Regions from separate parts of the Exiguobacterium sp. KKBO11 genome, predicted to be linked through region 3. Evidence: riboswitches for the same ligand, from Rfam matches in the RefSeq annotation. Region 3 holds a riboswitch; each other region holds the start of a gene.
The links. A riboswitch is a leader RNA that binds a small molecule or an ion and turns the genes downstream of it on or off. The one in region 3 is predicted to bind lysine.
Positions count from the first base shown of each region.

Region 1: it holds a riboswitch for lysine, as region 3 does, so the genes downstream of both, AYO36_RS13650 (Na+/H+ antiporter NhaC family protein) here and AYO36_RS14960 (aspartate kinase) in region 3, are expected to answer to the same signal.
Region 2: it holds a riboswitch for lysine, as region 3 does, so the genes downstream of both, AYO36_RS11410 (amino acid permease) here and AYO36_RS14960 (aspartate kinase) in region 3, are expected to answer to the same signal.

Region 1 is NZ_LUCU01000044.1:177,190-182,000, reverse strand. Features, by position in the region: gene htpG (molecular chaperone HtpG) at 1-849, shown strand, start outside; gene AYO36_RS13650 (Na+/H+ antiporter NhaC family protein) at 915-2,498, opposite strand; lysine riboswitch at 2,610-2,788, opposite strand; gene AYO36_RS13645 (uracil-DNA glycosylase family protein) at 2,881-3,618, opposite strand; gene AYO36_RS13640 (heme oxygenase) at 3,743-4,063, opposite strand; gene AYO36_RS13635 (methyltransferase) at 4,153-4,811, shown strand, end outside.
Region 2 is NZ_LUCU01000033.1:65,232-70,042, reverse strand. Features, by position in the region: gene AYO36_RS11410 (amino acid permease) at 407-1,888, opposite strand; lysine riboswitch at 2,020-2,208, opposite strand; gene AYO36_RS11405 (MarR family winged helix-turn-helix transcriptional regulator) at 2,374-2,829, shown strand; gene AYO36_RS11400 (diguanylate cyclase) at 2,968-4,059, shown strand; gene AYO36_RS11395 (TetR/AcrR family transcriptional regulator) at 4,102-4,707, opposite strand.
Region 3 is NZ_LUCU01000055.1:176,636-181,446, reverse strand. Features, by position in the region: gene AYO36_RS14975 (GNAT family N-acetyltransferase) at 1-203, shown strand, start outside; gene AYO36_RS14970 (argininosuccinate synthase) at 322-1,527, shown strand; gene argH (argininosuccinate lyase) at 1,524-2,894, shown strand; lysine riboswitch at 2,965-3,142, shown strand; gene AYO36_RS14960 (aspartate kinase) at 3,256-4,455, shown strand; gene AYO36_RS14955 (aspartate-semialdehyde dehydrogenase) at 4,469-4,811, shown strand, end outside.

The sequences.
Region 1 (4,811 bases), on a different contig from region 3:
TCGCGTGAGTTACTGCAGCACGATCGTCAATTGAAATTGATCGCGAAAAACATCCAAAGTAAGATCAAGACACAACTCGAAGCACTTCTGCGCGAGGATCGTACGAAGTACGAAACGTTCTATCAAGCGTTCGGACGTCAGCTGAAGTTCGGTATGTATAATGATTACGGCATGCATAAAGAACAGGTGCAGGACCTCGTCCTCTTCTACTCAGCCAAGGAGAAGAAGTTGATCACACTCGCAGAATACGTCGCAGCGATGCCGGAAGATCAGGCACATATCTATTACGCTGCTGGTGAGAGTACGAATCGTCTGGATAAATTACCACAATCCGAGCTCGTTCGTGATAAAGGGTATGATATCTTGTACTTCACGGAAGAGATCGATGAGTTCGCGATTCAGATGCTCGTGACGTATAACGAGAAGACGTTCAAGTCGGTCACAAGCAGCGATTTAGGGATTGAAGCAGCAGAAGCGGAGACGACGGACGCACAAGCAGAGATGTTCCAAGCTATGCAGGAAGTGCTAAGTGGACAAGTCAAGGAAGTCAAAGCCTCAACGCGTCTCAAATCGCATCCCGTCTGTTTTGCGACGGACGGCGCCGTCTCGATCGAGATGGAGAAAATCCTGAAGGCGATGCCGAATAACGAAGGGGTAGAAGCGGTCAAGATTCTTGAATTGAATCCGTCACACGCAGTGTTCCACTCTCTTGAAACGGCATATCAAAACGATCGTTCGAAGTTCGAGCGCTATACAAAACTGATGTATCAACAAGCATTGCTTGTCGAAGGGCTTCCACTCGAGGATCCAGTAGCGTTCGCGAATGATGTGTGTTTATTGATGGTATGAAACGAATAGATGTAAAAAAGGCATTGGATGCGCGCATCCAATGCCTTTTCTCGTACAGTGTTACATTAATCTGTTTGTAAATCAGAAGCAGTTTCACCTTTTTTTGAGAGAACGTTCAAAACGACGACAAAGAGTACGAATGTAACTAAGGCTCCGATGAAACCGAAGACTGAAGACTCGGTGAAACCGATGACTAAATAACCGACTGCCGCAGTAACAGCACCGACTAGCGCATACGGTAACTGTGTCGCAACGTGATCGATGTGATGGGATCCAGCCCCTGTCGAACTTAGGATTGTCGTATCGGAAATCGGTGAACAATGGTCACCGAAGACAGATCCAGCAAGAACAGCAGCAAGCGTCGGTAACAAGAGTGAGGCATCAACAGCCATGACGAGATCCGCACCGATTGGCAACATGATTCCGAATGTGCCCCAACTTGTTCCTGTTGAGAATGCCATCAAGCCGGCAATCAAGAATAATAAGAATGGCAAGTACGAAGCAGAAATCGAGTTGCTGACGAAGCTCGCGAGATAGTCACCGGTTTTCATATCACCGATGACAGCGATGATCGTCCAAGCGAATAACAGAATCACGACTGCTGGCCACATCGAACGCATACCAGCGACAATACTTGCACGGTAATCGCGGCCCGGAATTTTCCGACCGATAAGCATCAGGAAGGCAACGATCAAACTAATGACGACACCTGTGACGAGGGAACGGGTGACGTCCGTTGCCTCAAATGCACCGATTAAAGTAAACGGGCGGTTGTCGGCTGCAAGTGCCTGAGCACCTGTTCCGAGTAACGCACTGATCGTAGCAATGACGAGAACGACGATCGGAACGACGAGATCCCGAACTTTTCCGTTCGTATGTTCGTTGACCTCTTTTGCCATTCCCATCGGTGTTCCTTTTGACGCATCAAAAAGTTCACCATTCGCGGCACGGCGTTCATGCTGTTTCATCGGTCCAACAGAGACGCCAGAGTAAGCGATGTAAAGTGTTAAAAGTAATGCGAAAATCGCATAGAAGTTCATTGGAACGATCATCATAAAGGCACTAAACGCTGAGTAATCCGTAATCGAGTGCGTCGTTAAGATACCGGCGATGATAGAGATGATGAATGCGCCCCAACTCGAAAGCGGACTGATGACACAAACAGGCGCAGCTGTTGAGTCAATCAAATAGGCAAGCTTCGCACGTGAGACACCACGGCGATCCGTTAACGGACGACTGACGTTGCCGACAGCGAGACTATTGAAGTAATCATCGATGAAAATTAGGATACCGAGTCCGAAGGCAACTAAGCGTGCACCACGCGCTGTCTTGACGTGCGTAGAAGCCCATTCACCGAAAGCGCGAGCGCCACCTGATGTCTGAATCAATGTGGAAAGGACGCCGAGCAATAACAAGAAAACAAGTAATAAGACGTTCCACTCGTTTAAGGCACCGTCCGCCCAAAAGAGGCTGAAGATGTTCTTGCCGAGATAGGTTACCGTATCGATCGGGTTAAAACGGTGAAGTAACAGGGCACCGACGAGAATGCCGACACCTAACGAAAGAACGACCTTTCGGGTAAAAATGGCTAATAAGATAGCTAGTAAAGCAGGTACAAGGGCAATAATGGAATCTGAATAGTTGACCATGAAAAATATCCTCCTCTTTAATAAATGGCTTAAAGATGAGACCCCGCGGCACAAAAAAAGCAAGGGCACCGGCAACAAAGCCGACACCCTCGCTGGATGCGTCTTTCTTAGCCGAATTGGAGCGCTCCATACAATTGTTATGTATGGCAATCGATCGGGTGTTTCCCGAATCGACCAACGACGATATGCTCGACACATACTGTCATTTCGGCGATGTCACCTTTCCTGTAGTCGTCTTCGTTGTCATCCTCGGACCAAGTACTGATTGAAATCGCGCCTCTACCTCATCGATAGAATAGTCATATTCTGTTCTTATGGACACTTTATCATGTATTTCAGAAGCGATTCAACCATATATTCTGATAATTTAAGATAAAGTTGTTTATTCAGCAAAATATTGAATGAGCTGTTTCATCAAATAGGCTTGGTTTTCCTCGAATTGTTTTTTTCGATGACCGTTCGCGCCAGATGGGTGGGGGAATCCGGAAAGAAGCTGATGCTGTTCGATTCGTCCATCATGAATCAATCCACGGACTTGCGTCTCGACGACCCGACCGAGCGGAAGCAATAACGCTGGTTTTTGTAACTGATTGATCTCAGCGACGAAGTGTTCTTCCGCGTAGTGCCTTAATAAAGGGCTACGATTGATCTTCGGTTGATGACCCGAGTAATTCTTTTCGCGATAAAAGACGGGTTGCTTTAACAGTGACGTTGGATGCAATAATTTCTGATGTTGATGAAATAAGCTAGCCGTCGTCTCGATTCCGAGCAATGCTGGAAGCTCGAGTGTATCAAGCATCTGGACGAGATTACGTCGCATCGTTCCAGCAAAGCTTGCTGTATATTTGACGAGGCGTGCCGTCTCTTCTAATGAAACACCATGATGGAGGGCATCCGTCGCTTCTTCGAAAGCGATTCGCATCTGTTCAAAACCTGGTGTGATCCCGATGATGACGACTTTTGCTTCAGTATTGACATATTCGCCAATCGGAGAGTAATAGACGGTCAGCTCGTTCTCCTGTTGCAATAAAAAATCGTCCGTCCATAATTCATCACGTCGTAACGTACGATCGTCAGGTAAGCTACGAATGGCTTGTTCAAATATAGTTAATGAATTCATGAAGGACCCTCTCTCTCTGTAATGGCACTATGATAACAAATAATACCATTTGTGACAATTCGACCCTTTCACTATTTGTGTATAGGTATATAAAAAAGGACTCGATACGAGTCCTTTTCGTGCATCATGCGCGTTCTTTGACCGAAGCGACTTCATATGTCAGAATCTCGCTGCCGAGCATTGGCGATTCTCCTGCCTCACTACTCGCAGGTCGACTATGTGACGCTTTGAAATCGTCACTCTCCCGCCACGCTTGAAAACTCTTCATATCTTCCCAGTGCATGTTGACGTTCATTTCATCGTGTTCTTCGATGTTTTGCGTCAATAAGACCTCAACACGGATGAATCCGTCCATCGTATCAAGTCCACTTGGACGTGTAAAACGAGGAGCGAGAGCTGCAGCCATCCCTTTTTTGACTTTAATCCGGTTCGTAACGACGATCATCATAAAATCCCCTTTCAAAAAACGAGTAACGTACTTCTTCAGTATAGTACGATGAGGGAAAGAATGCCGGAAAGAAGGAACAAAAGACGATGAATGAACAGGAATATGATCAACGATTACGAATTGAGACCATTGAGATGCAACACCTTTATGGTGTGTTTAGTCACTACAATCGCTATGAACCGACGCCTTATGCGGCACTCAGCGAATTATGCGAAACCTATCCGTTTCAAAAAGAGGATATTGTCATCGATTTCGGGTGTGGGAAAGGGCGTTTAAACTTTTACTTACACGATCGTTTTGACTGTTCCGTCATCGGAATCGAGATGAACGGACAATTTTACGAGGACGCACTTCGGAATATGGCGAACTACCAAAGTCGACGGAAGCGGCGTTCCGGAAGTTTGCGATTCGAACAGACGTATGCCGAGCAGTATACCATTCCGGATGAGGCGAATAAGTTTTATTTCTTTAATCCATTCTCTTCACAAATTTTCATGAAAGTGATCGATCACATTTTAAGTTCGGTCGAACGTTCCCCGCGTTCGGTTGATCTCATCTTGTATTACCCGACCGATGAATACCGGGAGTACTTGGAGCGCCATACCGTATTCGAGCAAATCGATGAGATTCGATTACGAGACCTCTATGAAAAAAATCATGACGAGCGGTTCGTCATCTATCGCTTTGATCCGAACAAACTGCTTCAAAACGGGTATGAATACAGTGAGGAAAGAAATAAAAGATA
Region 2 (4,811 bases), on a different contig from region 3:
TGGTTCCGATTGCAGAAAATGGACTGACTCAAAAAAAGAATGACGCGTCTTTTCACGCCCTTTCCTCATACGAGACACAAGCCAGTTTTCCCGCTCCAGTCGAGCAGGAAAACGGGTCTTGTTTGTCTCTGAAAGCGCAAAATTGCGCTTTTTCCTGTAGGAGTGGCGTGTAACGTGTCATTCTTTTTTATACCGTCAGGAGAATCAGAGAAGCGTTTTGTTCACTCGAAATCGCTTCCTAGGGAATAACAAGCAAGAGCGACCCTGCAGCGAAGCGATGCTTGTCCCTGGAAAAACGATTCGAAACGAACAAAAAAGCGCAATCTTTCTCATCAGACTCATCAGAGAAAAATTGCACTTTGTCTTCAATCTCAATCACCTTCATTTATAGAAGGTGGTTCACACATTATGATTGACGTGGATGTTCCGGGAAGTCCATCTCGTCATAACGAACGATCGACGTTCGATTTTTGAATTTATGTCCTAACCAGAAGGCAAGGAATAATGGAATACCAACATACGTTGCGGCAATTCCGACCCAATCGATTTGATCCGCAAGGAATGCTGCGTAGTTTTGACCAACGATGACGAGGAAACAAAGACCGAATGCGAACAGCGGACCAAACGGGAACGCTGGTGCAACATATGGTAAGTCTTTCAACGAGTGACCTTGTGCAAGGAATCCTTTACGGAAACGATAGTGACTGATTGCAATCCCGAGCCATGCGATGAAGCCTGTCATCCCCGAAGCATTGAGTAACCACAAGTAGACTTGTCCACCAAACATCGACGTCAAGAAACAGAGTGCACCGATTGCTCCTGTTGCGAGCAAAGCGTTACGCGGTACACCGTTTTTCGATACTTTCGCGAACAACTTCGGTGCATCCCCTTGGCGAGCAAGCGTATAAAGCATCCGAGTCGAAGCATACATACCTGAGTTTCCGGCAGATAGAACAGACGTCAAGATGACGGCGTTCATGAGTGCTGCTGAGAAGGCAAGACCCGCTTTTTCAAAGACAAGCGTAAACGGACTAACCGCTACGTCCGTAATGTCATTGGAAACCAAGTTCGGACTCGTATACGGAATGAGCATTCCGATGACGAAAATCGCGAAGACGTAGAAAAGCAAGATGCGCCAGAAGACTTGTTTGACTGCTTTTGGAACATTCTTTTTCGGATCTTCCGACTCACCCGCGGCAATCCCGACCAGTTCTGTACCTTGAAAACTGAATCCGGCAACGAGAATGATACCGATGACGGCAGGAATCCCACCGACGAACGGTGCATCGCCAAGTGCAAAGTTTTTAAAGCCAACCGGTGGCTCTGATGTAAAGACACCAAAAATCATCGCAACACCGACGACTAAGAAGACGATGACGGTAACGACTTTAATCATCGCAAACCAATACTCCGCTTCCCCGAATCCCTTAACGGAGAAGTAGTTCAAGCCAATCATGAGTAAGAGGAACAAGGCACTGAAATAAAATCCAGGAACATCCGGGAACCAATATGTCATGACGATTTGTGCTGCGACGAGCTCGACTGCGATCGTGACTGCCCAGTTGTACCAGTAGTTCCAGCCGAGCGCAAAGCCGAATGATGGATCGACGAATTTCGTTCCATAGGTCGAGAAGGATCCAGCGACCGGCATATACGCTGCCATTTCACCAAGACTTGTCATGAGGAAGTAGACCATCAGACCAACGATTGCATACGATAGGAGCGCCCCACCTGGTCCTGCTGCTGCGACGGAAGCACCGGACGCAATGAAGAGTCCTGTTCCGATCGCTCCACCGATGGCGATCATTGACATATGACGGGCTTGTAATCCACGTTTTAATCCTTCTGCTGTCGAATCTGTTGTTTGTTTCACATCTAGATTGTTCATTTCGTTCGCTTCTCTCTTTAATAAATTTTTGAGAGGACACTTTTTGAATGAAAAAACAAAAAGCGCCCTCATCTTCCAGATGGAAGATGAGAACGCAACATAATAAAATGGATGCGCCTCATTCTACCGTCGTGAAAGATAGCTCTCCACAAGTAGGTGATACCCGACTTGTGACAGTATTAGACCTATTTGATCTAATCCCAATCGATCATCTTCAAAGCGATGATTGATTTCGGCAATTCTTCCTTTCAGGTCACCTCATCTGTCGCTTGACGACATCCGTAACCGTACTCTTAAGAACTGCAACCTCCATCCCACTGGTTGAGTGAGAACTGAATTAAGTTAGTTATTACTACGCCATATTACACAAAACGCCACAAAATTGTCAATTGCCTTTTTCGAATCTGGGGTAGTCGATGGTAAAAATCCGATATGTTTAGTACACTAAATGGTAGAAGTCCACTGAGAGAAAGGATGCTGCTTGCATGCCACAGGAACGTGATTTGCTAACTTATCGACTCGAGGAACAAATGCGTGTCATTCTTCGTACCCTGCGACGTGAACTTAACCGGCTATTTGAAGGAACGGCGACCCGGAGTGAGTTTTTCATCTTACGAAGCCTTTCAGAAAATGGTCCTCAGCGCCCGACGCTTCTTGCGGAACAATTTGAGCTCGCGACGAGTCAAGTCACTGCTTTGACGGATAAGCTGTATAAACAAGGATATGTCACACGGACACGTTCGACGGAAGATCGTCGTTCAATCGTACTCGCTTTGACGGAGGACGGGGAACGTGCATTTCGGGATCTCGAAATCGTCCGGAAAAACTATTTACAAGACCGCTTCGGTACATTGACGGAAGAAGAGCTCGAAACGATGGTTCATGTCTTTGATAAAATTTTACAGACGATGGATGAGGATACCCTTACTTCATCTTCTTAAAAACGGTAGATTTTCTACCGTTTTTTCTATTTTGGTCTAAAGATTTCCCTCTGTCTAACCGTTATCTACTTGAGTATACTGGAAGTATATATATGGAAATCTGTTAGCTGGGGGAGTTGGGAGGATTTGTTGTCCATCATGAATCAATTCATCATTAACTTTTGTCTACTGTTCACAACGATTACTCTCTTGTTCTTACCGTTTCGGAATCAACCGCGTATTTCATTGAACTCCAAATGGAGCATTCGACTTATACTCGGAGCAGTCTCTGGTCTGATTGCGGTCTTATTAATGTTCAATGGGATCCAAATCGATGTCGCCCGTGTTGATTTACGTATCGTTCCCGTCGCGATCGCCATGCTGTTCGGTGGTTTCCCAAGCGCCATCGTTGCAGGAGCAATGATCATCGGGACACGTTACTTTTTAACACCAGTTGATCAAATGGAAGGATTTTATTTATCTACGCTGATCATCGTCTTATTCATCACGACGATTGGGATCATTCGTCGATTCGTCCATGTCTCGATGCGTCATTTTCAACTTATGGTGTTGGTCGGTATTCTCTATTCGTTACCCGCCATCTACATCTTGACGCACAGCTGGTCGACATTCTTTAAAATCTCGATTGCGTACGTCTTCTTTAATTTATTAGCTGGCTTTGTTGCCTTTCGATTACTGACGGAATTACGCCGTCACTTCGAAAACATCCAGTATCAGCAGAAACTCGCCATGACGGATGCTTTGACAGGGCTCGCCAATCGCCGTCGTCTGGATGACTCGCTATCGCTTGTCGGTTCGACCGATCAAGGCTATTCACTTGTGCTCATCGATATCGATTTCTTTAAGCATGTCAATGATACATATGGTCATGATGCGGGCGATGATGTGTTACGCCAACTCGGCATGACTCTCGCTTCCTTGACGCGTCCAGACGACCTCGTCGGACGGTACGGTGGTGAAGAATTTTTAATCATCTTACCAAGTACTTCGGCGAAAGAAGCGCAAAAAATAGCAGAACTAGCTCGGCTGACGGTCGCACGTAACCTGTTCCCGACAGCAGATGTACCTGATCTACAAATTACGATCTCACTTGGGATTTCACATTCCAGTGGTTCGCATACGTCACTTGAAGCATTACAACAGGCAGATAAAGCGTTGTATTATTCAAAAGAAAGTGGACGGAATCGGAGTACGATCTATACGAAAGAACTCGCATTCCGACAGGCTTAAACTGATTGGACACTTCCGCAGGGAAGTGTCTTTTTTACGTCCTCATTCCGTCTCTTTAGGAAAACCGATACTCTCAACCGTTCCAAAGACGATCATCCGACTTAATTGTTCTGCCATATACTCTGATGAATACGGTCGACCGTTTCGTAACCAAGAAATCAACAATCCCAACTGTCCACCAATGACATAGTTCAATAATAAGTCCCGATCGACGAACGTAGCTTCTTCTGTGATTTGCGGTCGAAACACAAGACGATAGTTATCTTTCAATGTATCGAGAAAACGGGAGATGAACGTTTTGATCGGTCCTTGAACGAGCATCGTTTGATAGAATAATTCATTTTCTTCGATATGAATGAACAAACGAGCAAAATAGCGACTCACCTGCTCGACTGTCGGAAAGACAGTTCCTGTACCCGTGATCCGAATTGCTTGTTCAAGTGCCTTCATTTGCTCCTCAACGATTTGGTCGAGCAAATCATACTTATCCGTATAGTGTGCGTAGAAGGTCGAACGGTTCACACCGGCTCCATCCGTCAGCATTTTGACAGTAATACTCGAGAAGCTGTGCGTCTTCAATAAACGAAATAATTCCATTGTAATACGGTCACGTGACCGTTTTGGTCGGGGATCACGGCTCTCATTCATCCATATTTCACTCCTTTTCCATCCTCTTTTCATTAATGAATCCGTTATCATCTATTTTTCCAACATTTTGTCGGAAATTGTCGGTTGTTTGTTAGCTAATGATC
Region 3 (4,811 bases):
TAGCGACAGCGCGAGGAAAAGGATACGGTGGCGAGTTGATGCAGGCGATGGAACGAGTCGCACGTCGCGAAGGGAAGCAATTGCTAACACTCGGCGCACAAGTTCAAGCAATCCCGTTTTATCAAGGACTCGGGTATACGATCGTCTCCGATGAATTCGATGATGCGGGCATCCCGCACCGAACGATGGAGAAAAAAATGTAAGTCATTTTGAAAGAAATCCTGCAAAAAGGGTTTCTTTTTTTTGTTTTCTATGTATATATATAATTCATAATGAATTTTTATACAGACAGATGAATTTAAAACCAGGAGGGAATTATACATGTCGAAACAAAAATTGATCTTAGCGTACTCTGGGGGACTTGATACATCGGTAGCCATCAAATGGTTGAGCAAGGACTATGACGTCATTGCCTTATGCATGGATGTCGGAGAAGGAAAAGATTTATCCGTCATTAAAGAAAAAGCACTCCTCGTCGGTGCAATCGAATCGATCGTCCTCGATGTAAAAGAAGAATTCGCACAAGACTTCGTCTTGCCGGCACTTCAATATGGCGCGCATTACGAAAATGCCTATCCGTTGATTTCAGCGCTTTCGCGTCCGTTGATCGCAGAAAAGCTCGTCGAAGTCGCGCATCAACATGGTGCAACGGCGGTCGCTCACGGATGTACCGGAAAAGGGAACGACCAAGTCCGGTTCGAAGTTTCGGTCGCAGCACTTGATCCATCACTCGAAGTCATCGCACCGGTTCGGGAATGGAAATGGTCACGGGAAGAAGAGATCGCCTATGCGAAAGAAAACAACGTGCCGATCCCGATCAACCTCGACAGCCCATACTCAATCGACATGAACCTCTGGGGACGGAGTAACGAGTGTGGCGTCCTAGAAAACCCTTGGACAGAGCCACCGCAAGACGCTTACGCGTTAACAGTAGCGCCAGAAGACGCACCGGATCAGGCAGAAGAAGTCATCATTGGCTTTGAAGCAGGTGTTCCGGTCTCGATCAACGGAACGACGTATCCACTGGCGAAACTGATCACGGAACTGAACATCATCGCTGGTGCACATGGGGTCGGACGGATCGACCACGTCGAGAACCGTCTCGTCGGTATCAAATCGCGGGAAGTCTATGAGTGTCCAGGCGCAACAGTGTTACTCAAAGCGCACGCTGCACTCGAGACGATTACATTGACGAAGGACGTCGCACATTTCAAACCACTTCTCAGCAAACAATACGCAGAAACGATCTATAACGGTCTCTTCCATGCACCATTGACGAAAGGCTTGAAAGCATTCCTGACGGCGACACAACAGGACGTCACAGGAGAAGTTCGCGTTAAACTGTTCAAAGGAAACGCAACCGTGACAGGTCGTCAGTCCGCTGTCTCACTCTACGATGAGAAACTTGCGACGTATACGAAAGAAGACGCGTTCGATCATGAAGCAGCAAAAGGCTTCATCAAATTACACGGACTTGCCGTTTCGACTCATGCGAGCGTACATCGTCAGGCGGGTGTAACGAAATGACCAAACTCTGGGGTGGACGTTTTACGGAAAGTGCTTCCGCTCAAGCGGAAGCCTTCGGAGCATCGATCACGTTCGATCAAAAATTAACGAGCGCCGATTTAAAAGGCAGTCTCGCACACGCGCAGATGCTATTTGAACAAGGGATCCTCGCTCAAGACGAGTGGACACAAATCGAGCAAGGACTGAAGCAACTGGAAACGACGTTAGCGGATCATGTGTATACGCTAGCAGATGAAGACATTCACATGAATCTCGAGCGTCTATTGACGGAACAGATTGGTCCGGTTGCAGGAAAACTGCATACGGCACGGAGCCGAAATGACCAGGTCGCAACGGATTTACATCTATGGATGGAACAACATGTTGAAGCGTTGACGACGGCATTACGCGAGCTCCAATCGGTTATCACGGAACAAGCTGAACAACATATCGAGACGGTCATGCCAGGTTATACGCATTTGCAACGGGCACAACCGATCTCGCTTGCGCATCACTTGCTCGCTTATTTCTGGATGTTCGAACGTGATGTCGAACGGTTGACGGATAATCAAAAGCGGATCCGAAAATCTCCGCTCGGGGCAGGCGCGCTCGCGGGGACGACATTCCCAATCGATCGTTTCCGTTCTGCCGAGTTGCTCGGTTTTGAGTCAATCTATCCGAACAGTCTCGACGCTGTCTCCGACCGCGATTTCGTCATCGAATACCTCGGGATCGCCTCGACCGTCATGATGCATCTCTCGCGTTTTTGTGAAGAAATCATCATCTGGGCATCGCAAGAATTTGGCTTCATCGAGTTGTCTGATGCTTTCTCGACAGGGTCGAGCATGATGCCACAGAAGAAAAATCCTGATTTCGCTGAATTGATTCGTGGGAAAACGGGGCGCGTCTACGGCAATCTGATGGGCTTCTTGACGACGATGAAGGCATTACCACTCGCTTACAACAAAGACATGCAAGAGGATAAGGAAGGGGTCTTTGATACAGCAGATACCGTTCTCCAATCCGTTCAAATCTTCACCGGAATGATTGAATCTGCGACGTTTAAGACCGAAGCGCTCAAGAAGGCGACAATGCAAGACTTCTCGAATGCAACGGAACTCGCTGACTACCTTGTAACGAAAGGCATACCGTTCCGGGAAGCGCATGAAATCGTCGGCAAAGCCGTCCTTTACTGTGTGCAGAACGGTTGTTTCCTGAAGGATTTGAACCTCGAGACGTATCAAACGTTCCATCCTGATATCACAGAAGACGTCTATCCGCTCCTCGATCCGGTTCAAGCAGTAGCACGCCGGACTAGCTACGGCGGGACAGGGTTTGCTGCCGTGTCGGAGCAACTCGAACTCGCGAAACAGCATCTTGCGAATTGACGAATTTTGAAAAAAAACAGTCAAATGACTGGATTTAACAAAAGATGTCTGCTATAACTGTAACTAACAACCGACAGATAGAGGCGCGGATGACATGAGTAGCATCATTCTTGAAGGCAAGCATGCCGAATGATGTGAAAGGGGAAGTCCGCCGAAGTGAACGAGAAGATGCTTCTTCTTGTTTGCTGGTACAACGGTTAAGATCCGTTGTACTGCCGAAACCGATGTTTCGGAGCGCTATCTTACGTAAAAGAACGAATGACTTTGTCTTCGTTTGTCCGATCGTGATAACGACGGGCCGTAGGAACGCTCCTACCGGCCCGTCGTTTTTTTTCTGTATCGGGACAAAGGAGATAGGATTGTGACAACTGTACTTAAATTTGGTGGAAGCTCGGTTGCGACTGTCGAACAGATTCAGTCTATTGCGAATTATTTGAAGAGTCGCGCAGCCGAAGGTGAAAAACTCGTCGTCGTCGTTTCGGCGATGGGCAAGATGACAGATTCTTTGATCGCTCAGGCGCAAGCCATCACGGATCGCCCCGAGCGAAGAGAACTCGATCGACTGCTTGCCATCGGAGAAGAACAGACGATTTCATTACTCAGCATCGCCCTCAACTCGCTCGGTGTCAAAGCGTTATCGCAAACAGGCGCTCAAGCAGGAATCAGCACGATGGGCGTGCATACGAAAAGTAAGATCAAACAGATCGATGGAGATCTGTTACGACAAAAACTCGAAACGTACGATGTCGTCATCGTCGCCGGATTCCAAGGTGTCAACGAACTCGGTGATGTCACGACGCTTGGACGGGGTGGGTCGGATACAACGGCAGTTGCCCTTGCGGCAGTCCTTGATAAACGGTGCGAAATTTATACCGATGTCGACGGTGTCTATACAGCTGATCCGCGAATCCATGCCGCCGCTCAACCGATTCCACATATCTCGTATGATGAGATGATGGAGATGAGCGCCCTCGGGTCGAAGGTCATGGAAATGCGAAGTGTCGAACTAGGAAAAAAATACGGCGTACACATCTTCGTCGGGAAAACACTTGAATCGAAAAGGGGAACATGGATCATGGAAGCGACGGAAACAATGGAACAAAAAGCGGTGACGAGTGTCAGTGTGACGAAGAACGTCTTGACGGTATCAATCAAACACGTACCGCAAACGAATGCAGCAGTAGCCGATATCTTCGAACTGTTATCCAATCGCCACGTCAACATCGACATGATCAGTCAAACGACGTTCGACAGTGACATTTTCTTATCGTTCTCATGTCCACTCGATGAGGAAGAGTTCCTCGATGAAGCATTGAAAGACATCATGGATCGCTTCACGACAGTCAAGGTCGATCGCCATAATCAACACGCGAAATTATCTGTCGTCGGAATCGGGATGCGGGATGCAACAGGTGTCGCTTCGAAATTGTTCGCAATCTTCCGAGCAGAGAACATTCCGTTCTATCAAGTTACGACTTCAGAAATCAGCATCTCATACACGATTGCACAAGCAGATATTGAACGGACGGTTGCAGCGATTGCAAACGCGTTCGAGTTATAAGGAGGAAAACAGGATGTATCATGTAGCAGTCATTGGAGCAACCGGCGCCGTCGGTCAAAAAATGTTACAAGTACTAGCCGAACTGGACTTCCCGGTCAGCCGCCTGTCCGCTTACGCTTCTGCTCGTTCAGCAGGGAACACGGTACAGTTCAAGGGAGAAGCCATCACGATCCAAGCGCTGACACCAAATATCACGGAAGACGGGATTGATGTCGCGTTGTTCGCGGCGGGCGGAACGATCAGTGAACAATATGCCCCGTTACTAGCTGAAAACGGAACACTCGTCGTTGATAATTCAAGTGCTTTCCGGATGCAGGAGACGATTCCGCTTGTCGTGCCAGAAGTCAATCCACAAG